Linked DNA regions of Rubrivirga marina. The protein of the gene in region 1 interacts with the protein of each later gene in a pairwise test. Links are inferred from orthologs where the notes say so. Each region holds a gene or a part of one and is shown on either strand. Other genes may lie near its edges. The genes, in order: ftsZ and rlmN.

Region 1 (16,494 bases):
CATCGACAAGACGGTCGACGCCGTGAAGCGGGCGATCTCGGAGGCCGAGCACTCCGCCGGCATCGAGACCCAGTCGGTCGTCGTCGGCATCGCCGGCGACCACATCCAGTCGTTCCAGAGTCGCGGCGTGATCACGGTCGCGGGCGGCGAGATCGACAAGGGCGACGTCCTCCGCCTCCTGGAGGACACGAAGCACGTCGCCATGCCGGCCGACCGCGAGATCCTCCACGTGCTCCCGCAGGAGTTCATCGTCGACGGGCAGGACGGCGTGGCCGACCCGATCGGGATGAGCGGCGTCCGGCTCGAGGCCAACGTCCACATCATCACCGGGCTGGTGTCGGCGGCGAAGAACGTCTACCGATGCATCGAGAAGGCCGGGTATGCGGTCGATGACATCGTCCTGGAGCCGCTCGCGAGCAGTCACGCCGTGCTCCACGACGACGAGAAGGAGGTCGGTGTGGTCCTCGTCGACATCGGTGGCGGGACGACCGACATCGCCATCTTCGAGGACAAGACGATCCGCCACACGGCCGTCGTCGCCGTCGCCGGCAACAAGGTGACCGACGACCTCCGCAAGGGGCTCGGCATCCTCCACGACCAGGCCGAGCGGCTCAAGCGCGAGTTCGGCGTGGCCCTGGTCGACATGGTCGAGGCCGACCAGGAGATCCAGATCCCCGGCATCGGCGGGCGCCCGGACAAGTCGATCGGGCAGTCGACGCTGGCCCAGATCATCCAGCCGCGGCTCGAGGAGATCCTCGAGTTCGTGGCCATCGAGATCAAGCGGTCGGGCTACGGTCGGCACCTCTCGGCGGGCGTCGTCCTCACGGGCGGCGGCGCGCTGATCCCGGGCACGGCCGCGCTCGCGGCCGAGATCCTCGGGCTGGAGGCCCGCGTCGGGCGCCCGCTCGGGCTCGCCGGCGGCCTCGTCGAGGAGGTCGACGACCCGAAGTACGCGACCGGCGTGGGCCTCGTGCTCCACGGGCTGCGGACGGGCGCCGGCCGGGGGGCCTCGCTCCTCGCGCCCGCGCCCCAGACGGACGACGCGACCGCGCCGGAGCCGGCCCGCGAGCCCGTCGAGGCCCTCGGCGACGGCTACGACTCGGACCCGGACGGGCTCGTGAACAAAATCGCGAGTCGCATGCGGAGCTGGTTCGACGAGCTCTAGGCCTCCCCCCACTTATCAACACCCCCGCGGCAGGGCTGCGGAGCCGGTACCTTACCGGTTGTCCTGCCGACGCCTCACAACCCTGGCAAGACACACCCTTTCGGAGGGACCCCAATGGACGATTTCAGCACCCGATTTGCATTCGACGACGACGCACAGGACACGGCCCTGATCCGTGTCGTGGGCGTGGGCGGCGGAGGCGGCAACGCCGTCAACAACATGCTCGCGAAGGGCATCCATGGCGTCGAGTTCGTCGCCATCAACACCGACGCCCAGGCGCTCCAGGCCAACCAGGCGCCGAGCAAGATCCAGGTGGGCCGCGAGCTCACCAAGGGGCTTGGCGCCGGCGCCCGGCCCACCGTCGGCGCCAGCGCCGCGCAGGAGAGCCAGCGCGAGATCGAGGCGGCCCTCGACGGGGCCGACATGGTCTTCGTGGCGGCTGGCATGGGCGGCGGGACCGGCACGGGCGCGGCGCCCGTCGTGGCCGCGCTCGCCAAGAAGATGGGCATCCTCACGGTGGCCGTCGTGACGAAGCCGTTCAACGCCGAGGGCCGCAAGCGCGGCAAGATGGCCGAGCAGGGCATCGAGCAGCTCCGCGAGGTCGTCGACACGCTCATCATCATCCCGAACGAGCGGCTCCTCGACGTCGCCGACGACAACACGACGGTCGTGGAGGCCTTCGAGATGGCCGACGACGTGCTCTACAACGCCACGCGCGGGATCTCGGAGCTCATCACGGTCCACGGCCTCATCAACCTCGACTTCGCCGACGTCCGGACGACGATGCTCGACGGCGGGACGGCGCTCATGTCGAGCGCCATCGCCTCGGGCGAGCGCCGGGCCGAGCGCGCGGCCAAGGAGGCCATCTCGAGCCCGCTCCTCGACGGCATCTCGATCGCGGGCGCGCGGAACGTGCTCGTCAACATCACGGCCGGCGTCGACCTCGGCATCCGCGAGGCGACCATGGCCACCTCGGTCATCCAGACCGAGGCGGGCGAGGAGGCCGAGGTCATCTTCGGCACGGTCATCGACGAGACGCTCGGCGACTCGCTCCGGGTGACGGTCATCGCCACCGGGTTCGATCAAACCGGCCGCCAGGACGAGGCGGAGGCGCCGGCTCAGCGGCCGCGCGTCGTGCTCGGGTCGAACGGCGGGGCCCCGCCTTACAAGGGCGAGGACAACCTCAAGACGCTCGACGTGCCGGCCTACGAGCGCCGCGCACCGCTCCACCCCGAGCGCGTCCGCGAGGACGAGGAGGTCGCGGACCGCGAGAAGGCCGAGGGGCGCCGCCCGTCGAACGTCCGCCCGCTCCCGAACGCCACCCCGCCACGCCGCGAGCGGATCAACAAGGACGACACGGACGTGCCGGCCTTCCTCCGCCGCATGATGGACTAGCGGATACCAGGGCCCGTCCGCCGACGTTTTTCCCACATCTCGGGTGTGACGGACCTGTGGCACTCGCCGTCCCTACCCTCGGGCTGGGACGCAACGATCCCCCCGGACAACTTCGCCAGGGTTGTCCTGAGGCCCCGCCGGATCTCCGCCCGGCGGGGCCTCTTCTGTCCGGGCGCCATCCTTGAGGGACGGGCGAACGCGGCGGCGCGGCGTGCGTACTCTCGGCCGGCCTCACCCTGCCCGTGTCCCGTCTAACCGCCCTCGCCGCCCTCCTGCTGGCGGCCTCTCTCTCCGCTCAGACGCCGCCCGCCCGCCCCGCCCCGTCGGCGGACTCGGCGGCGGTCGACTCGACGGCGCCGTCCGCGCCCGCCTCGGCGAGCCCGCGGGCCCGGCTCGACTCGGCCGCGCTCGCGCCGCGGGGGCCGTTTCCGCCCCTCGACCCGAGCCTCGCGGGCGTCGTCTGGAACGCCCCCGCCGACGCCGAGGCGGCCGTGGCCGACCTCGTGGCGATGCGTCGCGCGGGCGTCCGAGCGGTCCGTACCGAGTTGATCGAGGAGACGGCCGTGCTCGACGCCGCCAGCCGGCTCGGCATCGCGCTTTGGCAGGACCTCCCGATCGAGGGCCTCCCGGCCCTGTTCCTCCGCGCGCGGACCGACGAGGCGGCCCAACTCCTCGCCGAGGCGCTCGACCGCTCCCGGCCGTACTCGGCCGCCCGCCACTTCGGCCTCGCCCAGTCGAGCGACACGAGCGACCCACGCGCGCGGCCGTATTTCGAGGCGCTGACCGAACTCGCCCACGACCGCGGCGCCGAGGGCACCCAGACCTACTACGTCAGCCGCTTCCCCGTCGACGACCGGTCGGCGCGGACGGTCGACCTCGTGCTCCTCGATGCCCGCGACGGCGACCCGGTGGCGCTCCTTCGTCGCTGGCGTACCGAGCACGACACGCCGGTGGGCCTGGCGTCGATGGGCACGGGCGTCCGGCCCGGCCAGCCCGGCGGCTGGCGGACGCTCGGGACAGAGGCCGCCCAGGCGCGGACCCTCGAGAACGCCTTCACCGACCTCCTCGGACTGAGCGAGCCCCCGGCCGCCGCCTTCGTCTACCGCTGGCGCGACACGGACGCCGACCGCGTGGAGCGCGATCAGCGCGCCGAGGTCACGGGCACCCGCTTCGGTCTGCTCGGGCCCGGCGACGAGCCACGGCCGGCGCTCGATGTCGCGAGCGGGTTCTGGACCGGCCGCCAGCGCGTGTTCGCCTTCGACGCGGGTTCCGAGGCCCGGCAAGAGCGACGCGCGTCGCCGCTCCTGCTTATCGGCTGGGGGCTCGTGCTCGGCCTCGGCGTGTTTTATGCCGGGGCGCCGCGGCTCGGGTCGCTCGCGCCGCGCTACTTCGGCCGGCGCGACCTGTACCGCGAGGCCGTCCAGCGCGGGTTCGACCTGTCGGCGTTCGAGACGTCGGGCCTCGCGCTCGCCCTCACGCTGGCGGCCGGCGTCGTCGGGACGTCGGTGCTGCGGGCGCTGGCGCGGACCGACGCGCTCGTGGCGGCCACCTCGTCATGGACGCTCGATGGTCAGGCCCGGCTCACGAGCCTCCTCGGCCAGCCGCTCCTGCTCGTCGGCGTGCTGGCGCTGGCGTACGCCGCGTGGCTCCTGCTCAACCTCATCTGGCTCAACGTCATCACCGGGCGACGTCGGTTGCGGCCCGCGCAGGCGCTCTCGCTCGCGGTCTGGTGCCGCTGGGGCTGGTTCCCGCTGATGATCCTCTCGCTCCTCCTCGGCAGCATCGACCCGCAACTCGCGACGGTCCTCGCCCCGACGGTCCTCGGCGTCGGGCTGCTGATCGAGGTCGTGGCCGGCTACAAGATGATGTGGGACCTCCAGGCCGTGACGCACGCGCCGCCCGCGCGGGCCATCCTCCTTGGATTCGGCCTCCCGTTCCTGCTAGCGGTCGCCGGCCTCGTCGCGCTCGGGATCACCTCCCGCGACGAGATCGGCTTCCTCTGGCACCTCGCGACGCGCGCCTGACCCCGCCCGCCTCGGCGCCGAGGCGGACGGAGTGGTGAGCTACCCGGTGTAGCTCACGCGGTAGATCCGCCCGTTGATCTCCTCCGTCACGAGGAGCGACCCGTCGGGGAGCACCAGCAGGCCTACGGGGCGCCCGAACGTGGTCGGGCCCGAGGGATCGATGAGGAAGCCGGTCAGGAAGTCCTCGTAGTGGCCGACGGGCCGACCGTCCTCGAACGGCACGAAGACGACCTTGTAGCCGGTCCCCGGGTCCCGATTCCACGAGCCGCGCATGGCGACGAACGCCCCACCCCGGTAGCGCTGGGGGAAGGTCTGGCCGTCGTAGAACTGGAGGCCGAGCGCGGCCGAGTGGGCCTGGAACAGGACGTCCGGCATCGCGGTCCGCGCCGCGAGGTCGGGCGCCTCGCTCCGGTCGCCCTCCATTCGCCGCGGGTCGAGGTTGTCCGGCTCGAAGTACGTGTAGGGCCAGCCGTAGAAGCGCGGCTCGCCCGAGGCATCGGAGCCGATGGCCGTGAGGTAGTCCGGGACGAGGTCGTCGCCCAGCCCGTCGCGCTCGTTGACGGTCGTGTACGGGACGCCCGTCATGGGGTGGAAGTCGAGGCCGACGGGGTTGCGGAGGCCGAACGAGACCGTCTCTCGGCCTGAGCCGTCGGGCGCCATCCGGAACACCGACGCGCGCGGCAGCTCCTCGACGTCCACGTTCGACTCGGAGCCGACCGTCACGTAGAGGCTGTCGCCGTCCGGGCTGGCGACGACGTTCCGCGTCCAGTGCTGGTTGTACCCACGGCCGGGCAGGTCCGTGACGACGGCCCCCTCGCCCTCGACCCTCCCCCCACTCGAATAGGCGTAGCGCCGCACGTCCGACGTGTTGCCGACGTAGAGATCGCCGTCGACGAACGCGAGACCCATCGGGAGGTCGAGGCCGTTGGCGTCGGTGGCGATCGTCTCGACCGACTCAGCGACCCCGTCGCCGTCCGCGTCGCGGAGGCGCTTGATCCGGTTCTCGCGGCTCTCGACGAGGAGCACGTTGTTTTCTGGGTCGAGCGCGAGCCAGCGCGGGCTGTCGAGATCCTCCGCCCAGACCTGGACGGCGAAGCCAGCTGGCACGTTCAGGACCGCGTCGTCCGGCACGTCGATCACGTCGGCCCCGTTGCGTACCGACTCGGTCGCGTACGGCTCGGGAAGGTCGCCGGCCTCGATCTCGATGGGCGTCGGGGTGAGGGGCGCCGTGCGGACGGCGCCGGGCAGCGTCGTGTCGGCCGCGGCGGTGCCCGAGGCGGCCGGAGGCGCAGACGGCACCGATGGGCCAGACGAAGAGCACGCCGCGAGGAGGACAGAGAGCAGGAGGAGTCGCATCGGGGTGGGAGGGGGACCTAGCTTGTCAACGTCGCTCCGCCGCCCCAGTGCCCTCCTCGAACCAGCCTCAATCCCTCGGGTCCGTCCTCTCCGAGCTCGTCGACCGCTACGGCTACCGCGAGCGGTTCGACGCGGCGCGGGCCGTGGAGGCGTGGCCGGAGGTCGTGGGCGAGGCCATCGCGAACGTGACGGAGCAGGTCTGGATGCGGCACGGGACGCTCCACGTCAAGGTCCGGTCGTCGGCGTGGCGGCACCAACTCCAGTTCCAGCGCCAGCAGTGGCGCGAGCGGATGAACCAGCACCTCGGCCGCGAGGTCGTCGACGAGGTCGTGTTCCGGTAGGTCGGCCGCCTCCGCCTCGGCGCCGAGGCGGACGGACTCGGGGAGCGTCCGGCGGTGCCACGAAGCCCCGCGGGTAGCTTCCGGCCTCACCCACCCGATTCCCGTGACCTGCCCCCTCTGCGACGCCGAGCTCGACCGGTCGACCCTCCTCGAGGCCGAGGCCGGCGGCCGGTCCCTCCGCGGCTTCCGCTGCCCCCGCGACCACGGCACGTTCCTCCCGGCCGACCTCTACTTCGCGTGGCGTGAGCACTACGAGCCCGCCGACCCGCCAGCCGAGGCCGTCCCCTCGTCCGACGAAGTCGGCGACGTGAAGCGGGCGAAGCTGTGCCCGCAAGACCAGCACATCATGAGCCGCTACCGCGTCCGTCCCGAGGGCGGGTTCTGGCTCGACCGCTGCGCCACGTGCGGGGGCGTCTGGTTCGACGGCGAGGAGTGGGACGCGACCGTCGAGGCCGGCCTCCTCAACCGGCTCCCGGCCCTCCTCACGGACGCGTGGCAGCGCCAGGCCGATCGCGAGGTCGCGCACGACGGCTACGAGGACCGGCTCCGCGACCGTCTCGGCGAGGACCTCGACCGGGTCGACGGCTTCCGCGCGTGGGCGTGGCAGCACCCCCAGCGGCACCTCATCTTCTCGCGCCTCCGCGAGCGCCCAGACGAGCCCCAGGAGACGGCCGATTAGCCGCCCCGCCCGCCTCGGCGCCGTGACCGAGGCGGGCGGAGTCGGGGCCTAAAAGCGCAGCGCCGCCGAGAGCCGCGCGCTCCGCGGGAGGACCGGGTGGAAGTGGACGTCCTCGACGCCCGCCGCCGGCTCGCCCGGCAGGCGCGACGTGTAGAGGTAGCTCACGTCGGCCGCGTCCGAGTCGAGCAGGTTGAGCACGTCGAGCGCGACGGCGACCGGCCCGAGCGTCGTGCCCACGCGGGCGTTGACGAGCGTGGACGCCTCGGCCTGGAAGGCGCCGTCGGCCGTGAGCGGGCGCGGGCCGAGGTGGCGGACCTGGAGGCTGGCGATCCACCCGTCGGGCCGGCCGGCGTAGACGCCCCCCGTGACCACGCGTCCGATCGAGTTCTCGATCCGATCGCCGTCGGACTCGCCCGCGGTGTAGCGCGAGCGCGTCAGCGCCACGTCGAGGGCCAGTTGGAGCCAGTCGGTGGCGCGGTAGAAGTTGGTCCACTCGACGCCGACGTGACGGCTGGCGTCGCTCGGCTCCGTCCCGCCCGCGTCGCCAACGAACACGAGCTCCGACTCGAGTTCGAGCGCCCACAGCGCGACGGTCGACTGGAGCCCGTCGACGGCCGCCGTCCGCGCCCCGACCTCGGCGCCGCGCGTCCGCACGAGCGGGTCCACGGGGTCGACGGCCTCGCCCGTCGCGGGGTCGACCGCGATGACCGTCCCGCGCGCGTCGTTGCTGTGGAAGCCGAGGCCGGCGTTGAGGTACACCTCCGTCTCGGCCCATGGGCCCAGCGCCAAGCCCACCTTCGGACTGGCGATAAAGGCTGTCTCCCCGCCCGAGTTGACCTCGCGGTCGCTCGTCACGTCGAACGCGTAGACGTCGCCGCGGAGGCCAAGCGTCGTCCGGAGCCACTCCGTCCAGCGCGTCTCGTTCGAGACGTAGGCGCCGCCGCGCGTCTGCGCGACCTCGTCGTCGCGGACGGTCCCGACCCGCTCCCGCGCTGACGTCCGGAAGAGGCCGACGCCGAAGATCTGGTCGTGCCGAAGGTCGGCCCCAACCGTCGTCTCGCTCGCCCGGCCGATTCCGCCCATGCGCCACGAATGCGCGACGTCAGCACCCGCATACGCACGGCGGTCGGCCTGCTCGAACTGGTCGCCTTGGTCGGGGTCGTCGAGGAAGTAGGTGAAGTTGGAGAACAGGTTGAGGTGGTAGGCCGCGGCGTAGGCTGTCGCCCGCGTCCGCTGGCCGGCGTCGGTCGACCGGCGCCACGTGCCGGCGAGCGTGTAGCGGCCCGTCGTCCCGCCATTCGTCGCGTCGAGCGTGCCGAACCGCGTGACGAGGCCGGGCACGGCGCGGCGGGCGATCTGGTCGGTCGCCGTCCAGTCGTTGTGGTAGCCCATCGCGGTGACCTCGAGGCCATTGCGCGTGCTCCCGGTCGAGTACTTCAGCACGCCGCTCGCCAGCGTCCCATTCTCGGGCTGGACCCACGGGCCGTCGGTGTACTGACCACGGAGCGCGACCAGCAGGTCGCCTCTGCCGAGGCGCCATGAGTCGGCCACGAGCGCCGCCACGAAGTCGTCCGACCCCGCCTCGGCCTCGGCGAGGCCGGCGTCGAGGCGACGGACGAGGCGGATCTCGGCACGGCCAGCCGTGGCGAAGTCGCCGGCCGCCGCGTTCTGCGGGCCCTTCTCGAAAGCGACCGTCTCCACCAGCTCGGGAATCAGGAAGTTGAGGTCGAGGTAGCCCTGGCCGTGCGCGTGCGTCGGCAGGTTCATCGGGACGCCGTCGACGGAGGCCGCGAAGTCGGTCCCGTGGTCCAGGTTGAAGCCGCGGAGGAAGAACTGGTTGGCCTTCCCCGACCCGCTGTGCTGCGTGACGATGGCGCCGGGCACCGTCTCCAAGACCTCACCCACGCGGAGCAGCGGACGGACGGCGATCTGCGCCTGCCCCACGAGCCCGGACGACGCGGCATTCGCCACGCCGACGAGATTCGTCAACCGGCCCTCCACGACGACCTCGCCCAGGTCGGCATCCGTCGACACGAGCACGAGCACGACCCTCGTCGTCTCGCCCGCGCGGACGGTTAGGGTCTCGTCGGCGTCGCTGTAGCCGACGGACGAGGCGCGGAGGGTGACGGTGCCCACTGGCACGTCGAGGTCGAAGCGGCCGTCGGCGTCGGTGACGGCGCCGCGGTCGGAGCCGACGAGGGCGACGTTGACGTCGGCGAGCGGCCGGGCGGTGCCGGCCTCGGTGACGGTGCCAACGAGGCGGCCGGTGGACTGGGCGGAGGCGGCACCCGCGAGGAGTGCGAGCAGGGCGGTGAGCCGCGCGAGGCGGCGGAGAAGCGAAGGCATCGGTCGAGAGGGGTCAGTAGAGAGACAGGCACCGTGCGTCGTGCGCACGGCGGGGGCCGCCGCGCCCACGCGCGGCGGCTCGGGCCAGGGGCGGCCCGGAGGTCCAGACGTGCCGCCAGAGCTGGCGGACGCGCTCAGCCGCGCCGGATCGGCGGCGGCGTCTCTACCGAAGGATCGACCGAGGCGGGTGGAGCCATCCGCTCCCCACCGAGGGGGACCGCGGCGACTGCGGGCGCCGGGACGCCGGGCGTCGCCGGCAGCCGGTGCTTGTCGAGCGAGACCGTCACCACGACGTGCTGCTCCGTCGGCGCCGTGTCGTGGCGGTGGACCGCGCCCTCGTGCTCGTGGAGGCCCCGCGCCTCGGGCGGCGTCGCGAGCACGTGGATCGTCTCCCGCACCGGATCGGACGCGTGCCGATGCTTGTGGTCGTCGTGCGCGTGCGCCTTCGGGCGGAGCGTCCGGAGCACATCGCGGTCGCCTTCCTGGTCGCCCACGAGGTGGGGCGCGGCGGGCGCCGTCGGCGCGTGTTCGAGGGCGAGGTGCGGGAGCAGCTTGAGCCCTTCGCCCGACGCCGTCGTCCCGAGTGCGAGGACGTAGCCCGCCACGACGAGCGCGACCAGCGCGCCCCGGAGGGCGCGCTCGGTCCGACTCGCCGAGGCGCGGCGGCGCATCTAGCGGGTGGCGCTCGTGGCGCGGATCGGGGTGCCCGTGCCGAGCGACGCCATGAGCGTCTGCGCCTCGGTCGCCGCGCTCGGGCTCTCGACGTAGAGGTTGCCGTCGAGCGCGAGCTGGAGGTGGCGGGCCGCCTCGGCGGCCTGGCCGGCGCCCTCGTAGATCCGCGCGGCGCGGTAGTGGACCATCGCGTCGCCCGTGTCGAGCCGCATCGCGCGCTCGATGTAGGGGATGGCCTCCGCCGAGCGGCCGACGTGGTGAAGCGCCCAGGCGTAGGTCTCGTTCGCGTGGAGGTGGCCCGGCCGGCGGGCCTGCTGTTCCTTCGCCATCTGGAGCGAGCGCTCCAAATCCTCCCCACGGTCGATCAGGAAGTCGGCCTCCTCCATGTCGACGATCTCGCCGAAGCCGCGCGCCTCGAGCAGCGCCTCGTGGACGCGCTCGGCCGCGGCCTCCGCCTTCGCCTCGTCGCCTACGGCGAGGTAGGCCTCGACGAGGAGCTCGTCGATGACCCCGAGCGGCTCGAGCGCCCGGGCCTCCTCGAGCTGGCGGACGGCCTCGTCGGCGTCGCCCTTCACGAGGGCGACGTGGCCAAGGCCCGCCAGCGCGGGCACGAAGTCCGGCTTCTCTTCGAGGATGCCGCTGTAGAGGAACGCCGCCGTGTCGGCCTTGGCGTCGCCGAGGTAGAGGCCCGCGAGGTGGTACAGCGCCCAGGCCCGCTCGGGGCGGCCCGATGGCGCCGCGTCGGCGGCGTAGCGCATGGCCTGGATCGCGCCCTCGGTGTCCCCGTGGAGCTCGCGGAGGTAGCTCGCGCGTGAATACGCCGGGAGACCCGGCTTCAGCGCTTGGAGCCGGTCCGAGACGCGGACGGCCTCGTCGTACTCACCCAGCTCCACGAGCGCGTCGACGAGCGTGCCGTGGACGTAGGCGTGGTGCGGGTACTCCTCGAGGAGCTCGCGCGAGAGGTCGCGCGCCTCCTCGAACATGTGGAGCGTGTTGAACAGCGACGCCTGGAGCGTCCGCGCGTAGTAGTGGTCGGGCGCCATCTCGATGGCCTCGGCGAGGAGCTCCTCCGCCTCGGGGATGGTCTCGGCCTGCGTCCCGCGCTCTTCGCCAAGCTGGAGGAGCGCGTGGGCGAGGCGGACGCGCGGCTCGACGGCGTCGGGCTCGCGGCGGAGGAGCGCGCGGTAGTAGTCGACGGCCTCTTCGGCGTTGGCGAACCGGTCGCCGGGGGCGACCTGGGCGTGGTCCTGGGGGAGCGGCGCGGGCTCGCGGTCGAGCCACAGGTAGCCGACGACGCCGATGGCGGCCAGCACGAGTCCGACGGCCAGGAGACGGGCGGTGCGAGGAGTCATGGGAAGAAGGGAATCCGAGAGAAAGGAAAAGAGGAGGCGGAGCGTGTTCGGCCCCGCCCCCCCGGACCCGCCAGGCGGGTCGGTCGAGGCGTGCGCCCGTTAGCGGACGACCGTCGCCCGCTTCGTCGCGACGAGCTCCCCGTCCACCATCAGGCGGTAGAGGTAGGTGCCCGTGGCGAGGCCGGAGGCGTCCCAGTCGACGTCGTGCGCGCCCGGCTGGTAGCGCCGGTCGGTGAGCGTCTGGACGCGGCGGCCCTGGACGTCATAGACGTCCACGCGAACCGTCGCCGTGCGCGGGAGCTGGAACCGGACCGTCGAGTTGCCGGCGGTCGGGTTCGGGAAGCTCTGGTCGAGGATCATCCCCGACGGCGCGCCGACGCCCATGCCGCCCGACGTGGCGAACCGAGCGCGCGGGGCGCCCGTCGTCTGGTCCCGCACGTAGTCGTACCCGCGGTGCGGGTTGGCGAGGTACGGGAAGTCGCTCCGGAGGGCAACGTCGTTGCGGGTCGGGCCGGCCACGAAGTCGAGCTCGGAGAGCGTCTGCGGCGTGACGAGCGCGCCCATGTAATCGCTCCCGGTGTAGTCGTCCTCGAGGACGCCCACGGCCGTGAGCACGAGGCCGCCGACGGCCTGCAGCGCGATGCCGGTCACGTCATCCTCGAGGCGGCGCCCGTTCGGGAAGCCGTCCATGTGCGGGATGAACTCCAGGTCCGTGTTGGCGAAGTCCGGCACGGTCAGGCCGATGGCCGCCGCGCGGATGAGCCCGAGGCGGGCCCAGTCGGTGAACTCGCTCGAGGAGCGGTCCGTCGTCGGGGTCGCCATGTTGAGGCGGAGCATGTCGCCGCCCCAGAGCCCGCCGTCGGGCGTCTGCGTGATCGGGAGGAAGTTGTGGATGAACGGCTTGCCCTCGGTGAGGGGGTTGCCGCCCGTCTTCCCGGTCAGGAGCTGGTACGGCGCCAGGTTCGGGACGCCGAAGTAGAAGATCGGGAAGATGTCCACGAGCCGCGGCTGGTTGTCGCCGGCGAGCGCGGTCACGCTGTTCGCCCCGAGCGGGCGGAGCGGGGCGACGCTGTCGTCGAACGCCGACCCGGCCACGAACTCCAACGGCACGTCGCCGGCCACGATGGCCTCGACGATGTCGTAGACGCCGTCGGAGTCGTTCATCTCGCCGAAGTTGGTGTTGAAGTTGAACCCTTCGTTCCCATCGCCGTCGAGGTCACCGAACACGCCCGCGAGCGCGTTCATCTGGATCGACAGGTCGTCGGAGAGGCCGGGGACCGCGCCGCCGAAGGCGCCGTTGCCCATGTAGAGGCCGAGCTCCGGGTTGGCGAAGTACTGGATGAACTCCTGCTCGTCCTCGTCATAGGGCGAGGTGTAGTTCCAGTAGTCCTTCATCCCGATCGGGATGATGGCCTCGTTCGTCAGCGGCATGCCGAGGCGGGAGACCTGGACGTACCGGCCCGAGACCTGCGGCTCCGGGTTCTGCGGGTCGCTCGAGAGGCTCGTGAACTGCGGCCGCGAGGCCGAGGCCCACACGCCGATCACGAAGTTCGGGTCGAGGATCGAGTCCGCGTCGTCGGCCGACATCCCGTCCTTCTGGAGCATCTCGATCGGGATCGAGAGCACGAGGGCGTGGGTGTTGTAGCCGGCGACGGCGTCCCGGGCGAGGGCCGGGTTCGTCATCTCGCCGGGCGTCCCGTCGGTGCCGAACTGCTGGCGGATGCCGCCGAGGTCGAACACGCCGCCGAGGTCGACGAAGAACGGGTCGTCGCGCGGGCCGGCGAACACGGTCTCACCGGTCGTAGCCGTCACGACGGCCTGCTGCGTGAGGTCCTCGTACGTCGTGTTGAGCCCGGCGCCGGACTCGATCGAGCGCGGGCCGATGTTGGCCGGCGGCGTGTAGCCGTCGGTCACGATCGTCTGGAACGAGGCGCCGCCGTCGGTGCTCTTCTCGAGCGTGTAGCTCGTGTTCAGGTTCTCCGCGCCGAGGCGGATGTTGAAGAACGTCGAGGGGTCCTCGTTGGCCCGGTCGAACGTGAACCGGTAGGTCACGTCGTCCGTGGCCGAGCCGAGCATGCCGGCCGACGTCTGGTTCTTGACGTGGATCTCGTAGCGGACGTTCTCGCCGAAGTGGTTGTAGTTCGGGCCGCCCTCGGGGTGCGAGAGCGGGATGTAGTCGGCGACGATGATGACGTTGCCGTCGTCGTTGGGGTCACGGAAGGCGTAGACGTCCGTGTTGTCGGCGAGCGGGTCGTCGGCGATGAGCGGGGCCTCGCGGTGGCTCGACGCGTCGGAAGGGGGCGGGGCCAGGAGGCCGGCGGTCAGGATGAGACCGGCCGCGGCCGCGCCCATCAAGAGGGTTCGCAATGGGGTCATGAGAGGGAGGGGAGGGAAAGGAGTCAATAAGGAAGCTCTGGATGGTGCTCACTCACGAGTCCGGCGTATGCTCATTCACTGCTCACCTTCGTAGGAGAGACCCCCACTTCCGCGTCAGGAAAGCCAATTCGCCCCCTCCCGCCCCCGTTGCGCGCCTCCTCCCCCCCCTCCACGGCCACCCTCGGCGACCGCCTCCAGGCGGCCCGCCACCGCCGGTTCGTCGGGCGTGAGCGGGAGCTGTCGCGGTTCGCGGACGCCCTCGACGCGGAGGCGCTCCCCTTCCACCTCGCGCTCGTTCACGGGCCGGGCGGCATCGGCAAGACGGCGCTCCTCGACGAAGTCGCCCGCCTCGGCATCGAGGCGGGCGTGGCCGTCGCCCGGCTCGACGGGCGCGACCTCGACCCGACGCCGGTCGCCTTCGCGGAAGCCGCCGACGCCGCGCTCTCGGCCGACGCCGATCGGCGCATCCTCCTCGTCGACACATACGAGCAAATCGAGCCGCTCGACGGGTGGCTCCGGCGAACGTTCGTGCCGGGCCTCCGGGCTTCGGACCTCGTCGTGCTGGCGGGCCGCAACCGGCCGTCGGCCGACTGGCGGACGGCGTGGCCCGGCGAGGCCGTGGAGATCGAGCTCCGCGCCCTCGCCCCCGATGAGGCCGCGACGTACCTCTCGGACCGGGGCATCCCAGAGGAGGCCCACGCCCGCGTGCAGGCCTTCACGCACGGCCACCCTCTGGCTCTCGCCCTCGTGACGGAGCGCCTCCGTCAGTCGGGCGGCGGCCCGTTCGATCCCGGCACGGAGCCGGGCCTTCTCAGCGACCTGCTCGAGCGGTTCGTGTCGTCGGTCCCGTCGCCGGCCCACCGCGCGGCACTTGAAGGGGCGTCGGTCGTCCGCTCCGTCACGGTCCCGCTCCTGGGGGCCCTCCTCCCCAATGACGCCGAGGCCGACGCGCTCTTCGCGTGGCTCCGTGGCCTCGCGTTCGTGGAAACCGACGCGCGCGGCGCCCGCCTCCACGATGTCGTCCGGGAGACGATCGAGGCGGACCTCCGCTGGCGCGACCAGGACCGGTACGCCACCGTCCACGCCCGTGCGCGCCGCCACTTCGTCGACCGGCTCCGCTCCGCTCCGACCGAAGCCGACCGCCACCAGGCCTTCGCAGACTACCTCCACCTCTACCGCCACAACGCGGTGGTCGAGCCCCTCCTCGCCAGCCTCCAGACCGCATGGGCCGACGCCCACCTCGCGGGGTCCGGTCCGCTCCGCGACGGCGACGCCGCGGCCATCCGCGCGCTCGTCACGGACCACCACGGCGAGGACGAGGCGGAGGCCGTCGCCGGCTGGCTCGAGAGGCGCCCCGAGGCGGCCGAGGTGTTTTACGCTGAGGGCGGCGGCGTGGCCGGCTTCCTCCTCACGCTCTCGCTCGACGCGCTCGCCGACGACGAGCGGGCCGCCGACTCCGTCGTCGCGGCCGTGTGGGACGCCGTCGGCACCCGCCTCCGAGAGGGCGAACGGGGCCTCCTCTTCCGGTCGTGGCTCGACGCCGAAGCCGGGCAGGGCATCTCGGCCGTCCAGAGCCTCGTCTTCGTCCGGACCGTCGAGCGCTACCTCTCCACGCCGAGCCTGGCCACCTCGGTCCTCCTTACGGCCGCGCCCGCGCTCTGGACCCCCGTGTTCGAGATCGTCGGCCTGAAGCGGCTGCCGGCCGCCGAGGTCGACGGCGGCCCCCTGGCGGCGTTCAGCAAGGACTGGCGGGCCACGCCGCCCGACGCCTGGCTCGACTCGATCGCGGCGTGGTCACCCTCCGGCGTGTCCCCCCCGCGCCCGGACGACTCGGTCGTGGTGCTGGGCCGCGAGGCGTTCACGGAGGCCGTCCGGGACGCGCTGAGAGGCTACGCCCGGCCGCACCTGCTCTCCGACAGCCCCCTCCTCGAGGCCCGCCTCGTCCGCGAGCAGGACGGGGACCCCGTCGAGGCGCTCCGCACGCTCCTCTCGGAGGCGGCCGACGAGCTCAACCAGGGGATCCGGGACCGGCCCTACTTCCGAGCGCTCGACACGACCTACTTCCGGCCGGCCCCGACACAGGCCCTCGCGGCCGAACGGCTCGGCGTCCCGTTCAGCACCTACCGCCGCCACCTCGGGCGCGGCGTCGACCACGTCGTCGACGCGCTCTGGGACATCGAGACGGGCGGCTGAGGGATCAGCCGAGAACGTCGGCGCAGGCCGTGTCGGAGTCGCCGGGCAGCGGCTCGCCGGCGAGGAACGTCCGCACCATCCCGATCACGCGGGGCCGCATCATCACGAACGTGTGGCCCGACGAGACGACGGCGTGGGCCGCGCCCTCCAAACACGTCTCTTCGACAGCCACCTTCCCGTCCCGGCTGGCGGCGATGACGGCCACCTCCACGCCCGGAGGCGCCCCGAGGTCGACGGCGGTGCCGCCCGTTGTCCGCAGCTCGGTGATGGGCGGGAAGGTCCAGCGGACGAGCCCTGCCCACCGATCCGCCTCGTGGGAGCCCTGGTTGGGCGGTGCCAGCAGGACGGCCCGGCCGGCCGCCTCGGGCGGGTCGTGGACGAGGAGCCAGCGGATCACGACGGTCCCCAGGCTGTGCCCGACAAAGTGGACACGCGGCGCGGGCTGCTCGACGAGCGCCGCCTTGACCTCCGCCCCGACGCCGGCCGCGATCTCCGCCACGCTCGGTGCCCCGCTGTCGTAGCCGACGTTGAGCACGCGGTACCCGGCCCGCCGCAGGCCGATGCCCATCGGCACCATCGACAGCGGCGTCCGCCC
Region 2 (13,262 bases), 2.4 Mb from region 1 along the record:
GTGTGGATGGCGGCACACCTCACGAACACCTTCTTCCTCCTCGGCGCGCTCACGCTCACCGCGTGGTGGTCGGAAGGCGCCGACACGCCCCGCCTCGGAATGCGCGCCGAGGCGGGCTGGGTCGGAGCCGCGCTGCTAGCCGTACTCGTGCTCGGGGCTGGCGGGGCGATCACGGCGCTCGGCGACACCCTCGTGCTCGGCGGTGGCCTCGACCCCGAGACCGACCCGATCGTCGCAGCCATCCTCGGCGCGCGCGTGTTCCACCCGACGATGGCGTTCGTCGCCCTCGCGATCCTCGGCGCTGCCGTGTTCGCGACGCGGACCGGCGCCCGACCCACGACCCTGGGCATGACGATCCTCGGCGTGTTCCTCGGCCAGATGGCCCTGGGCGCCCTCAACGTGGCGCTGATGGCGCCGATCTGGCTCCAGATCGTCCACCTGCTGATCACCGACCTGATCTGGATCGCCATGATCGTTTGGGCCTCCGAGACGCTGGCGGCCCCCGCTTTGGAGCCGGTCGAGTCGGCTGCCGTCGCCGCCTGACCGCTCCCCCGATCTGCCCCCGAACGCCCTCCTCCTGTGTGCCTCGTCGCCTTCGCCCTCGACGTCCATCCCCAGCACCGGCTGGTGCTCATCGGGAATCGTGACGAGGCGTTCGCGCGGCCCGCCGCTCCGCTCGCATGGTGGAACGACGCTCCCGGCGTCCTCGCCGGCCGGGACCTCGAGGCCGGCGGCACGTGGCTCGGCGTGACGGATACGGGCCGGTGGGGCGTGTTGACGAACGTCCGCGACCCGCATCATCCGCGGCCGAGCACGCGGTCGCGCGGCGCCCTCGTCGCCGACTTCCTCCGCCTCGACGGCACTGCCCGCAGCTACGCCGAGGCGGTGCACGCGGAGCGCGACACGTACGACGGCTTCAACCTCGTCGTCGGCGATCCCGACTCGGTCCACGTGGTCTCGACGCGGCACGACGAAATGTTGGAGCTGGAACGGGGGGTCTACGGGATCTCGAACGACCGGCTCGACACGCCGTGGCCGAAGGTCGTCCGAGCCCGTCAGCGGCTCCGCGACGCGCTCCGGTCCGACCCGGTCGATCCGGCTGACCTGCTGCCGATCCTCGACGACCGCGAACCCGCCCCGGACGACGCCCTGCCGGACACCGGGGTCGGGCTCGAGTGGGAGCGCCGCCTCTCCCCCGTCCGCATTGTCGCCGACGGGTACGGGACGCGCGTCTCGACGGCGCTCGCGCTCGACCGCGACGGCGGCGGGCGCGTGGTCGAGCGGACGTGGCTTCCCGACGGCTCAGCCGGCACGACCACCGAGGCGGAGGTCACGCCACCGGCAGCGACCTGAACACGACGGCGGCGAACGCCAGACCGGCGGCGGTCCCGATGAGAACGGCCCGCGCCGTGACCTCCGAGATCGAGTCGAGCCACCGGCTCTCGGTGTCATCCGGCGCCGCGATCCAGCCGGTCCGGCGGTCCCACTCGGCCTCGTCGGCCTGCTGCCAGACGAGCCACAGTGCGAGGGCCGCGTAGAGGAGCAGGAGCCAGAGCGTCGGCTCGGCGTCGATCCACCCTGCGACGGCGAGGAAGAGGGCGACGGCGCCGACCGACGCGGCGGCCTGCATCGCGACCGTCAGCGCCACCCACAGCGGGACGCTCACCGCCCACGCCGGGACGAATCCGAACGCGAGGTGCTGCACGACGCGGGCGGCCCACGTCGAGAGCAGGAAGAGCGGGACCGCGATGAGGCCCAGAATCATCCGTCGAGGAGCTCGGCCTTGAAGCGCTCCGCGAGGGCGTCGGCGGCCTCGGGGGTGCCCGCCTCGGTGTAGACGCGGAGGATCGGCTCGGTGTTGGACTTGCGGACGTGCGCCCAGCCCTCGTCGAGGTCCACCTTGACCCCGTCGACGGTGGACACGCGGCCCTCGTACCTCCCCGCGAGCGCGTCGAGGAGCGCGTCGGCGTCGAGGTCGTCGGTGAGCGGCAGCTTGTGCTTGGCGATGGCGTAGGTGGGGTACCCGGCGCGGAGGTCGCTGAGCGACTGGCCCGTCTCAGCGAGGTGCTGGAGCACGAGCGCCACGCCCACGAGCGCGTCGCGGCCGTAGTGGAGGTCCGGCAGGATCACCCCCCCGTTTCCCTCCCCGCCGATGACTGCCCCCGCCTCCTGCATCGCCCGGACGACGTGGATCTCACCCACGGCCGACCGCACCACCTCTTGCCCGTGCTTGCTCGCGATGTCCTCGATGGCTCGCGACGACGACAGGTTCGTTCCGACGGGCCCGGCCTTCTTGCCGAGCAGGAAGTCGGCGGCGACGACCTGCGTGAGCTCCTCCCCGAAGAACCGGCCGCCGTCCTCGACGAACGCCAGCCGGTCGGCGTCCGGGTCCACGACCACGCCGAGGTCGGCGCCGGTCTCGGCCACACGGCTCGTGATGCCGTCGAGGTGGGCCGGAAGCGGCTCCGGGTTGTGGGCGAAGCGGCCCGTCACGTCGCCGTTGAGGACCTCGACGTCGTCCACGCCGAGCGCCTCCAGCATCGCCGGGATGGCGAACGCGCCGACCGAGTTGATCCCGTCGACCACCACCTTGAAGCCGCGCTGGCGGATCGCATCGGGGTCGACGTACGGCAGCTCGAGGATCTTCTGGACGTGGTACGGGAGGAGATCGTCGGTTTCGTAGTCGCCGAGGTCTTCGTAGCCGACCGTGTGGGCGGAGACGTCCTCGTCGGCGAGCGCCAGCACCTCGGCGCCCTCGTCGGGACCGAGGAACTCGCCGTTCCGGTCGAGGAGCTTGAGCGCGTTCCACTCGGCCGGGTTGTGCGAGGCGGAGAGGATGACGGCGCCGTCGGCCTCGTGCTTGAGCACGCCCATCGCCACGCTCGGCGTCGTCGCCAGCCCGGCGTCGACGACGTCGCAGCCGGCGGCCTGGAGCGTGGCCGTCACGAGGCGGGCGCAGACGTCGCCCGTCACCCGCCCGTCGCGCCCCACCACGACGAGGGGGCGCGCCTCGGTCTGCCGGCGGAGCCAGGCGCCGAAAGCGGAGGCGTAGCGGACGAGCGCGGCCGGGTCGAGGCCGTCGCCGAAGACGCCGCGGATGCCAGAGACGGAAGCGATGAGGGGCATGGAGATCGGGGGGCGGTCGGGTTGGAGGTCGAGGGTGACAGCCGGGGCGGCCCGGTGCGTCGGTGTCGGGAACGAGCGAAACCCTCATCCGGTCCGGGACGCGGCTCTATCCTGGAGATGCGTTCAGATCGCGCGGCGTCCTGCCCGTTTTTTGACGGAACGGTGCGGCCGTCGCGCGTTGATTCTCCGCACCCGCCCCCCACGATCGCATGAGGCCCCGTCCCTCGTCCGCCGTGGCCGTCGCCGTCGAGGCTCCGACCGCGTTCACCCTGCTCTCGGACTACAAGGAGCTCCTGAAGCCCGGGATCACGGCGTTCGTGGTCGTCATGGCCGCCGCCGGCTACCTCCTCGGCGCGACCGGTCCGATCGACTGGGTCGTCCTCCTCGGGCTGATGGCGGGCACGGCGCTGACCGGTGGCGGGGCGGCCGCGCTCAACCACGTCGCCGAGCGCCAGTTCGACGCCCGGATGGCCCGGACGGCCACGCGGCCGCTCCCGTCCGGACGCATGGGCTCGGTCCACGCGACAGTCTACGCGGCCCTCTGCGTCGTCGTCGGGGCCATCGTTCTGGCGGCCACCACCAATGTGCTGACGACGGGCCTCGCGCTCGCGACGGTCGCCCTCTACGTCGGCGTGTACACCCCGCTGAAGCGGCGGACGGTCCACAACACCCTGGTCGGCGCAATCCCCGGCGCGATCCCGGCGCTGGGCGGCGCCGCCGCGGCGACGGGCGCGCTCGACGCGACCGGCTGGGCCCTCTTCGCGATCCTCTACCTCTGGCAGCTCCCGCATTTCTACGCGCTCGCCTGGCTGCTTCGGGAGGACTACCGGCGCGGGGGCTTTCGCATGCTGCCGAGCGCGGCCGACGGCGAGCGCACGCTGGCCACGCTCGTGCTCGGCGCCACCCTCGCGCTCCTCGTGGCCGGTGTGCTCCCCGCGGCCGTCGGGCAGGCCGGGATGCTGTTCCTCGTCGGGATGATGGGCGTCGGGACGGCCTTCGCGATCCCGGCCTTCTCGTTCTTCTCGGAGCCCACCGACGACCGCGCGCGGCGGCTGCTCCTCGCCTCGATCGCCTACGTGCCGGCCTTCTTCGTGCTGGTCGTCGCCGACTTCCTCCTCCGCTAGTGGCCGCGCCCGTCGCCGCCCTCGACGCGCGCGACCTGGCCCACCGCTTCGGCGACGTCCAGGCACTCGACGGCGTCGACCTGGTGGTCAGACCGACGGAACGAGTCGCCCTCCTGGGCCCCAACGGGAGCGGCAAGACGACGCTCCTCCGCATCGCCTCCACCCGCCTCGCGCCCGAGGCGGGCCGGGTCGCGGTCGCCGGGCACGACGTGGTCGCCGCGCCCGACGCCGTCCGCCAGCGCGTCGGCGTCGTGTTCCAGAGCCCCGCCCTCGACGACGCCATCACCGCGCGCGAGGCGCTCCGCTTCCAGGCCGCGCTCGTGCGGATCCCTCGCTCGGAGATCGCCGCCCGCGTCGGCGCCGCCCTCGACGACGCCGGACTGGCGGATCGGGCCGACAGCCGCGTCGGGACGCTCTCGGGCGGCCTCGCCCGACGCCTCGACCTCGCCCGCGGGCTAATGCACCGCCCCGCCCTCGCACTCCTCGACGAGCCGACGACCGGGCTCGACCCGCTCGCTCGTGACGCGTTCTGGTCCGTCCTCGATCGCCGCCGGGCCGACGGCGCTCAGCTGATCGCAACGCACCTCATGGACGAGGCCGCGCGGTGCGACCGCGTCGTGATCCTCGACGGCGGCCGCGTCGTCGCCGACGGGACGCCCGACGCGCTCACCGCTGCCCTCGGCCCCGACGCGCTCTGGCTCGACGCTGACGACGCCGAATCCCTCGCCGCCGCGCTTCGGACCGACGCGCTTCACGCCCGCGTGGTCGGGGACCGCGTGCTCGTCCGGAGCGATCGGGCCCGGGATCTCGTGGCCTCGCTGTACGAGCGCCCCGACGTCCGCGGCGTCTCGATCCAGCCCCCGACGCTGGCCGATGTGTTCGCGACGCGCGTCGGGCGCGCACCCGAGCCGACATGACCGCGGCCGTCCTCGCCCTGTGGTCCCGCGAGATCCGCGTGTTCGTGCGCGACCGCGCCCGCGTCGTCGGCGTGCTCGCCCAGCCCGTCCTGTTCTGGGTCGTCTTCGGGTTCGGCTTCGCCGACAGCGTCTCCGTCCCCGGTTCCGACGCCGGCTACCTCCAGTACCTCCTGCCCGGGATGGTCGCGCTGACCGTCCTGTTCACCGCCATCTACTCGACGCTCTCCGTCGTCGAAGACCGCCAGTCGGGGGTGCTCCAGGCCGTGCTCGTGGCGCCGCAGCCGCGGTCCGCGCTCGTCTTGGGCATCGTGCTCGGCGGCGTGACGCTCGCCGTCGGGCAGGCTGCACTCATCGGCGCGTTCGCCCCGCTCGTCGGCTTCCGCCCCGGCCTCGGCGGCGCCGCGGTGGCCCTCGTCGCAGGCGTGCTGCTGGCCGTCACGTTCTGCGCGTTCGGGTTCGTGATGGCGTGGCGGCTCAAGAGCGGGCGGGCGTACCACGCCGTGATGAACGTCGTCCTGATCCCGGTGTGGCTGCTGTCCGGCGCGTTCTTCCCCGAGGCCGGCGCGTCCGAGGCCGTCGCGTTCGCCATGCGCCTGAATCCTGCGACCTACGGCGTCGGCCTTCTTCGATACGGGCTGGGTGGGCTGCCGGCGTCCATCCCCGGGACGTCGCTGTCGTTCGGGACCTGCCTGATCGTGAGTGTCGCCGTGGCCGCGCTCGCGTTCGCCTGGGCCGCCGGGACCGCGCGGCGGACGCCGTAGCCAAACCGTGCCGGACGTCGGGCGTTGGGCAGGCATGGCCTCCCCCTCCCGCCACCGCCTGCTGGCCGTTCTCGCGACGGTCGCCGTGATCTGGTTCGTCCGCGCCGCGGCGGTCGTGCTGATGCCCCTCGCGTTCGCGCTCTTCCTCGTCGTTCTGTTCGACCCGCTCCGGGAGTGGTTGTGCGAGCGGATGCCCGACCGGGTGGCCGTCGGCGTCGCCTTCCTCGTCGCGGCCGGGGTGCTCGGGGTCTTTGGGTGGGCGCTGTCGGAAACGTTGTCGTATGCAATAACGGGCCTTGAGGCTTACGGCCCCCAGTTCGAGTCCCTCCGCCAGCGCGCCGAGGCCCTCCCGGGACGGCTCCCCGACGAGTCCGACCTCCAGGGGCCGCTCCGCCGCGCCCTCTCGAGCGTGTGGTCGGTCGCCGGGGCCATCGTCCTCGTCTACGCCCTGTTCGCCCTCGCGCTCGCCGAGGTCCCCCACTGGGGGCGGAAGCTTCGCGACCGGTTCGACGACCCGGTCTCCACGGCGGCTGTTGACACGACCAAGCGGGTGGCCCGGCAGGTCCAGCGGTTCGTCGTCGTCCAGACGGCCACGAGCGTGGCGACCGGCGTCCTGACCGGCCTGTTCTGCTGGGCCATGGGCCTCGACCTCGCGCTCCTGTGGGGCCTCCTCGCTGGCATCCTCAACTTTATCCCGACGATCGGGAGCATCGTGTCGGTCGTCCCCCCCGTCGTCTTCGCGATCCTCCAGTTCGGCGTGGGCTGGCAGGCGCCCGTGGTCCTCGTCGGGATCGGGCTGATCCAGATCGTCCTCGGCGCCTACGTCGACCCGAAGCTACAGGGACGCTACCTCGAGCTCTCGGCGTTCGTCGTGCTCGTGTCGATCACGTTCTGGGGCTGGGCCTGGGGGATTGCTGGCGCGTTCATCGCGGTCCCTCTGACGGCCGCCATCGTCGTGGCGCTCGGCGAGTTCGAGGAGACCGAGTGGGTCGCCCGGCTCCTCACGCGCGACGCGCCGCCGGCCGAGCGGTGAGCCCGGAGTTCGTCGAGTGGGTGCAGGCCTACGGCGCGTGGGGTCTGTGTGCGGCGGCGTTCGTCGGGGCGACGCTCGTCCCCGTCTCGTCCGAGGCCGCCTTCGTCGCCGCCGTCGCGGCCGGGCTGGCCCCCGCGACCGCCCTCGGGTGGGCCAGCCTCGGCAACACGGCGGGCTGCCTCGCCAACTACGCGCTCGGCCGCTGGGCCCGCGAGGGCGTCGGCGACCGGCTGGCGGGGTCGAGAAGCGGCCGGGCGGCGCTCCGGTGGACCGACCGCTACGGCACCCCGGCCCTCCTCCTGTCGTGGCTGCCCGTCATCGGCGACCCGCTGACGCTGGCGGCCGGCGTCGGGCGCGTGCCGCTGGCGTGGTTCCTCCCGCTCGTCGCGGGCCTCCGCGTGGCGCGGTACGCCGCGCTCCTGTGGCTCGTCTAGCTACAGGCAGAACGACTCGCGCGGTGCCACCCCCGCCTGCGCCGTGTTGATCCACGATGCCGGCCGCTCGGCGTCGTGTTCGATCAGCCGGACCCACAGCTCCGTCACGGGCTGGCGAATCACCTCGACCTCGGGTCCCCCGTAGAAGCCGGGGACGAAGCCCGCGTAGATGGCCGTCCCGAAGGCGAAGTAGACCGACTCCTCGGGCCCGGCGGCCAAGACCGTCAACTCGTCGCCGCGCGACAGGCGGATGGCCTCCGACCGACCGGTCCCGAGCTGCGCACCCTGAAACCGGACGTCCTGCCGTGCGCGGACGAGCCCCGGCTCGAGGACGGCCGTGAGCGACTCGGAGTAGTCGTTGGCGTCGATCCGCCGCTCGGCGTCGATCGTCCGAAGCCGCGTGCTCACCGTTGTGGGCGCGCTGTAGGCGTGGACGGCCGAACGCGTCGACCACTGCGCGTAGCAGCCCTCAGCCCCCGCGCCGCCGGGCAGGAACGTCACGGGGAGCGGGCTGGCCGCCTGCGCGAGCGTGACGACGGGGACTACGAGGAGGGCGAGGGAGACGATTCGGCGCATGACGACGGGGGATCTGACAAAAGGTAGACGGATTCACCGTTCTGACGCGGCGCCTTCACCCCGCGTCCCGGCGCCCGTGCGCGCTCGGCCCGCGAGCGCCGTTTCTTTGGGCATGGAGACCACGCGCCCCGACCTCCGCTCGCTCGACGAGCCCGCCCTCGAAGCCCTCGCCGTCGCGATGGGCGAGCCGCGCTTCCGCGGGCGCCAGCTGTTCAAGTGGGTCCACGAGAAGGGCGCGACCTCGTTCGAGGCGATGACCGACCTCCCGGCCGCCTTCCGCGAGCGGCTCGCCGAGGCGGCCCACCTCGGGACGCTCGCCGAGGTCCGCCGCCAGCAGGCCACCGACCGGACCATCAAGAGCCTGTTCCGGCTGCCCTCTGGGCGCCACGTCGAGGCTGTCCTCATCCCCGACTTCGACGACGAGCACCAGGCGAAGCGGCTGACGGTCTGCGTGTCGTCGCAGGTCGGCTGCGCGATGGCGTGCTCGTTCTGCGCGACGGGCCTGATGGGGTTTCAGGAGAACCTCACGGCCGGCCAGATCGCCGAGCAGGTCCACGCCATGGACCGGATCGCGAAGGACACGTTCGGGAAGGGCGTGACGAACGTGGTCTACATGGGGATGGGCGAGCCGATGCAGAACTACCGCGCCGTCGCCGACAGCCTCGACCTCCTGTGCGACGGCCTCGGCCTCTCGCCCAAGCGGATCACCGTCTCGACCGTCGGCCTCGCCCGCCGCATCCGCCAGTTCGCCGACGACCAGGCCGAGGGGACGGTCCGACCGGCCGGCCTCGCCATCTCGCTCCACGCGCCGACCGACGCCCAGCGGAGCGCGATCATGCCGGTCAACCGGTCGGAGAAGACGGACCTCAAGGCGCTCGGGCAGGCCGTCCGCCACTACTACGCCGTGACGGGCCGGCCCGTGACCTACGAGTACTGCCTGTTCGCGGGCGTCAACGACACACCGGCGGACGCCGACAACCTCGCGCGGATCGCGAGTTGGGCGCCGTGCAAGGTCAACCTGATCATGTACAACCCCGTCGAGGGCACCGACTTCCGGTCGTCGGACGAGGCGACGCTCGACGCGTTCATCGCCGAGCTCGTAAAGCGGCGCGTCCGCGTGACGGTCCGCCGGAGCCGGGGACAGGACATCGACGCGGCGTGTGGCCAGCTGGCGGTCGCCGAGGGCGAGGCCTAGCTCCGTCCGCCTCGCGCGTCGCGTCACCGAGGCGGGGCAGCCCGGTGGGACGGAACCGCTTCCGTCGCTCGCGGCCTCCGCGTATCCTGCGGCGCTCCCCGCTCGCGCCATGGCCCCCCGCCCCTTCCCCGTCTCGCCGCCGGACTCGGCGTGGCTCCGCATGGAGCAGCCGACGAACCCGATGACCATCACCGGCGTCGTCGGCTTCGGGGCCGAGCTTTCGCTCGACAAGCTCCGCCGGTTCGTGGAGGAGCGGCTGTCGCGGTTCGACCGGTTCCGAATGCGGATCGAGGGCGTCGGGGCGGCCCGGCCGCGGTGGGTACCCGACGAGCGGTTCAGTCTCGACCACCACGTCTACGAGACGGAGGTGCCCGCACCGGGCGGCAAGGAGGGGCTTCAGGCTCTCGTGAGCGACCTGATGAGCCAGCCGCTCTCGTTCGCCCACTCGCCCTGGACGTTCCACCTCGTCCACGGCGTCGACCACGGCGACGGGACGTCGGGCAGCGCCCTCGTCGTCCGCGTCCACCACGTCATCGGGGACGGGCTCGCGCTGATGCACGTGCTCGTCCACGCCGTCGACGAGTACTTCGACGCGGACGTGCCGACGGGGCGCGCGCGCCGACCCAGGCGGCCGGTGTCGGAGCGCGCGCTCTCGACCCTGAAGAACGCCGGCGCGGAGGCGCTCGACCTGATCACGAAGCCGCGGCACCTCGGCGGACGGCTCAAGGCCGCGGGTGGCGGGGCCGCCAGCCTCGCCCACCTCCTGGCCATGCCCGCGGACAGCGACACGGTCCTCAAGCGAGGGACGTCGCCCGTGAAGCAGGCGGCGTGGACCGGCCCGATCCCGCTCGAGACCATCCGGGCGGTCGGCCGGTCTCTCGACGCGAAGGTCAACGACGTGCTCATGTCGTCGGCCGCGGGCGCGCTCCGGCGGTACCTCGAAGCGCGGGGGGAGCCCGTCGACGGCGTGACGGTCCGGACGGCGACGCCGTTCAACGTCCGGCCGCTCGAGAAGGCCCACGAGCTCGGCAACTCGTTCGGCCTCGTGTTCGTCGCGCTCCCGGTCGGCGAACCGACGGCCGAGGGCCGGCTGCGCCTGACGAAGGAGCGGATGGACACCGTGAAGGACACGTACGAGCCGGCGGTCGTCTACGGCATCCTCCAGTCCATCGGCCGGGCGCCGATGTGGGCCCACCGGTTCGTGGTCCGGCTCTTCCAGCAGAAGGCGAGCGGCGTCCTGACGAACGTGCCCGGCCCCACGGAGACGCTCCACATCGAGGGCGCGCCCATCACCACGCTGATGTTCTGGGTGCCCCAGGCCGGCGACCTCGGTCTCGGCATCAGCATCCTCAGCCTCGACGGAGTCGTCCGCGTCGGCATCGCGGCAGACGCGGCGATCGTGGACGACCCCGCGGAGCTGGCGCACGCGTTCGAGGACGAGTTCGCGGCGCTGGCGGAGGCGTTTGGCGCGGCAGGGTGAGGCGGCCCACCTCGGCGGCGAGGCGGACGCACCCGGAGCGACGCTACGCTTGGTCGTACGCCGTCTCGTCCGACACCTCGCCGTCGGCCTTGTAGACGATGAGGCGGCTCGGCGCGTGAGCGCGGGCCGTCTGACGGGCGTCGACCAGCGCCTCCTTCTTGGTCGGGTGGACTGCCGAGGCGCGCTCGGCGCCGACGCGCTGGACGGCCCAGCCCCGGTCGTGCTTCGTGACCTGGTACACCGTCGGGGCCTCGGGGACGAGGCCGCCCGCCCCAGCCGCCTCGGCGACCGGCTCGGCGGCCTCCGCCAGCAGCGACGCCACACGGGCCTGGAGCGCGTCGACCTGCGAGCGGAGGGCGAGGACCTCGTCACGGCCCGGCACGCCGAGCCTCCCGAGAGCGGCCTCGACCAACCCCTCGACCGTGTCCGCGACGGTGCCGACGGCGCCGCTGGCGACCCCCTTGGCCGTCGACGTCAGCGAGGAGGCCGCGTGCTCCACCTGCCCGACGGCCGACCTCGCAGCGCCCGTCCCCTTCTCGACGACCGTCGACCCGAGCGAGACGAGGGCGTCGAACGACTCGCCGCCCGTCTTCCGAGCCTGCGCCAGCGCGCCGACGCCGGCGGCCCACACGTCCTCGACCGGCTGCGGCAGGTCGCCCGTGCGGAGCGTCTTCGGGATGGCGGGCGTGGCCTTCTTCTTCGAGCCCTTGGTCTTCTTCGACTTGGCCATGGCGGACGGGGGTTGGGAGCGCCTGCTACCGCGCGTGCCCCCCGCTTCGTTCCCCGTGCCGGAAACGTGCCGCTGCCCTCCCGAGTACGAGCCCGGCCCCTCTCTCCCGTCCGATGGCTCGTTCCACCTCCAGCACCCGGTCCCTCCTCGAAGTCGTCCTCGGCTTCCTCGGCGCGCTCCTGATCGTCCCCCTCCTGTTCAAGACGGTCAGCGGGTTGCTGCGCGGGATCTTCCGCCTCGGCACGACGAGGCGGCTCGTCGGTGACCTCGTGATCGCGGGGATCACGGCGCTCCTGACCCGCGAGGACGTGCTCGACACCCTGTTCGGCCAGAAGGGGAAGAAGGGCGACGGCTTGCTCAAGCCGCCGGTCGATTAGGTCCGCCTCGGCGCCGAGGCGGGAGGAGCGGGTCGGCGGTCACCGCTAGCTTCCAGGCGGTCCCCCCTCCCGCCCCATGTCCAAGCGTGCCCGCGTCGGCGTCCTCACCCACGGCTCCCTGGCCGGCGGCGTCGAGATGAAGCTCTCGCCGGCCCGGTCGGTCGAGAGCGTGACGGCCGGGACGTTCGTCGTGATTGAAGGCGAGGCGTACGACTTCTTCTCGCTCATCACCGACCTGAAGATCGACGCGGCCAACGAGGGCATCCTGCTCCGTCCGCCCGGCGAGGACGAGGACCTGCTCCGGCGCGTGCTCCAGGGCTCTGGGACGTACGCGACCGTCTCGCTCCGGCCTCAGCTGATGGTCCAAAAGGGGCTCGACGACAACGCCCCGCTCCCCGTCAAGACGATCCCGGCCCACTTCTCCGCCGTCGGTGAGGCGACCGACGACGACGTGGCCCGCGTGTTCGGGTCCGAGGCCTCCGACGGCGGCGACCGGTTCCTCCACGTCGGCTCGCCGCTGGGGATGGACTCGCCCGTGTGCCTCGACCTCGCGCGGTTCGTGGAACGCTCGAACGCAGTCTTCGGAAAGACCGGGACGGGCAAGAGCTTCCTGACGCGCCTCCTCTTGGCGGGGACGATCGCGACGGGCCGCGCGGCGTCGCTCGTGTTCGACATGCACGGCGAGTACGGGTACGCCGTCCGCCAGGAGTCGGGCGAAGGCGAAGGCGCCTTTGTGAAGGGACTCAAGGACCTCTTCCCCACGCGCGTCCAGCTGTTCACACTCGACCCGCAAGCCCTCCGCCGTCGCAGCCAGTCGGCTGACGTCGAGCTCCACCTCTACGCCGACCAGGTCGAGCCCGAGGACGTGCTCCCGCTCCGTGAGACTCTCAACCTCAACGCGACGGCGACCGAGAGCACGTACGGCCTCAAGAAGCAGTACGGCAAGAACTGGCTCGCCCGCCTCCTCCAGGCCGAGCCCTCTGAGGTCGAGCGGATGGCCGAGGAGACCGGCGCCCACCCCGGCGCGCTCTCCGCCCTCAAGCGGAAGCTCGACCGGCTCGACGGCCTCCCGTTCTTCCACACCGAGTCGTCCGGGGGCAAGCGCGACGCGATCGACGAGCTGTTCGAGTCCCTCGACCGCGGCCGGTCGGTCGTGCTCCAGTTCGGGCGCTACAAGTCGTTGCTCGTCTACCTCCTCGTGGCCAACGTCATCACGCGGCGGCTCCGCGACCGCTACGAGCGGAAGATGGAGGACTACGAGGCGACGAAGTCCGAGGCCGACAAGCCGCAGCAGCTTCTCATCACGATCGAAGAGGCCCACAACTTCCTCGGCCCCGAGACCGCCCGCGAGACGCCGTTCGGGAAGATCGCCCGCGAGATGCGGAAGTTCTTCGTGTCGCTCCTGATCGTCGACCAGCGGCCGAGCGGGATCGACGAGGAGGTGCTCTCCCAGATCGGGACGAAGCTCGTCGCCCAGCTCAACGACGAGAAGGACATCGCGGCCGCGCT

The links.
Region 2: the proteins of ftsZ (region 1) and rlmN interact in binary tests that used the Escherichia coli proteins (3 or more experiments, as listed by UniProt). The link is inferred for Rubrivirga marina from one-to-one orthologs.

The regions. Positions count from the first base shown.
Region 1 is NZ_MQWD01000001.1:776,110-792,603, forward strand. What follows is about bases 542-3,419. They hold ftsZ (cell division protein FtsZ), read left to right. Parts: upstream 542-1,279; coding sequence 1,280-2,560; downstream 2,561-3,419. Other genes in these bases: ftsA (cell division protein FtsA), read left to right, coding at 542-1,165; BSZ37_RS03065 (hypothetical protein), read left to right, coding at 2,803-3,419. In the rest of the region: more of ftsA, read left to right, coding at 1-541; more of BSZ37_RS03065, read left to right, coding at 3,420-4,584; BSZ37_RS03070 (PQQ-dependent sugar dehydrogenase), read right to left, coding at 4,624-5,940; BSZ37_RS03075 (DciA family protein), read left to right, coding at 5,988-6,281; BSZ37_RS03080 (zf-TFIIB domain-containing protein), read left to right, coding at 6,385-6,960; BSZ37_RS03085 (TonB-dependent receptor), read right to left, coding at 7,009-9,306; BSZ37_RS03090 (hypothetical protein), read right to left, coding at 9,441-9,977; BSZ37_RS03095 (tetratricopeptide repeat protein), read right to left, coding at 9,978-11,330; BSZ37_RS03100 (DUF4331 family protein), read right to left, coding at 11,430-13,706; BSZ37_RS03105 (ATP-binding protein), read left to right, coding at 13,854-15,899; BSZ37_RS03110 (esterase/lipase family protein), read right to left, coding at 15,904-16,494. UniProt on the Escherichia coli protein: Essential cell division protein that forms a contractile ring structure (Z ring) at the future cell division site. The regulation of the ring assembly controls the timing and the location of cell division.
Region 2 is NZ_MQWD01000001.1:3,179,101-3,192,362, forward strand. Bases 7,205-10,124 are described here. They hold rlmN (dual-specificity RNA methyltransferase RlmN), read left to right. Parts: upstream 7,205-8,083; coding sequence 8,084-9,166; downstream 9,167-10,124. Other genes in these bases: BSZ37_RS13450 (YqaA family protein), read left to right, coding at 7,205-7,395; BSZ37_RS13455 (hypothetical protein), read right to left, coding at 7,396-7,971; BSZ37_RS13465 (wax ester/triacylglycerol synthase family O-acyltransferase), read left to right, coding at 9,276-10,124. Also shown: BSZ37_RS13410 (COX15/CtaA family protein), read left to right, coding at 1-543; BSZ37_RS13415 (NRDE family protein), read left to right, coding at 580-1,353; BSZ37_RS13420 (hypothetical protein), read right to left, coding at 1,331-1,765; glmM (phosphoglucosamine mutase), read right to left, coding at 1,762-3,126; cyoE (heme o synthase), read left to right, coding at 3,336-4,250; BSZ37_RS13435 (ABC transporter ATP-binding protein), read left to right, coding at 4,250-5,167; BSZ37_RS13440 (ABC transporter permease), read left to right, coding at 5,164-5,928; BSZ37_RS13445 (AI-2E family transporter), read left to right, coding at 5,963-6,961; more of BSZ37_RS13450, read left to right, coding at 6,958-7,204; more of BSZ37_RS13465, read left to right, coding at 10,125-10,646; BSZ37_RS13470 (phasin family protein), read right to left, coding at 10,690-11,376; BSZ37_RS13475 (hypothetical protein), read left to right, coding at 11,490-11,753; BSZ37_RS13480 (ATP-binding protein), read left to right, coding at 11,830-13,262.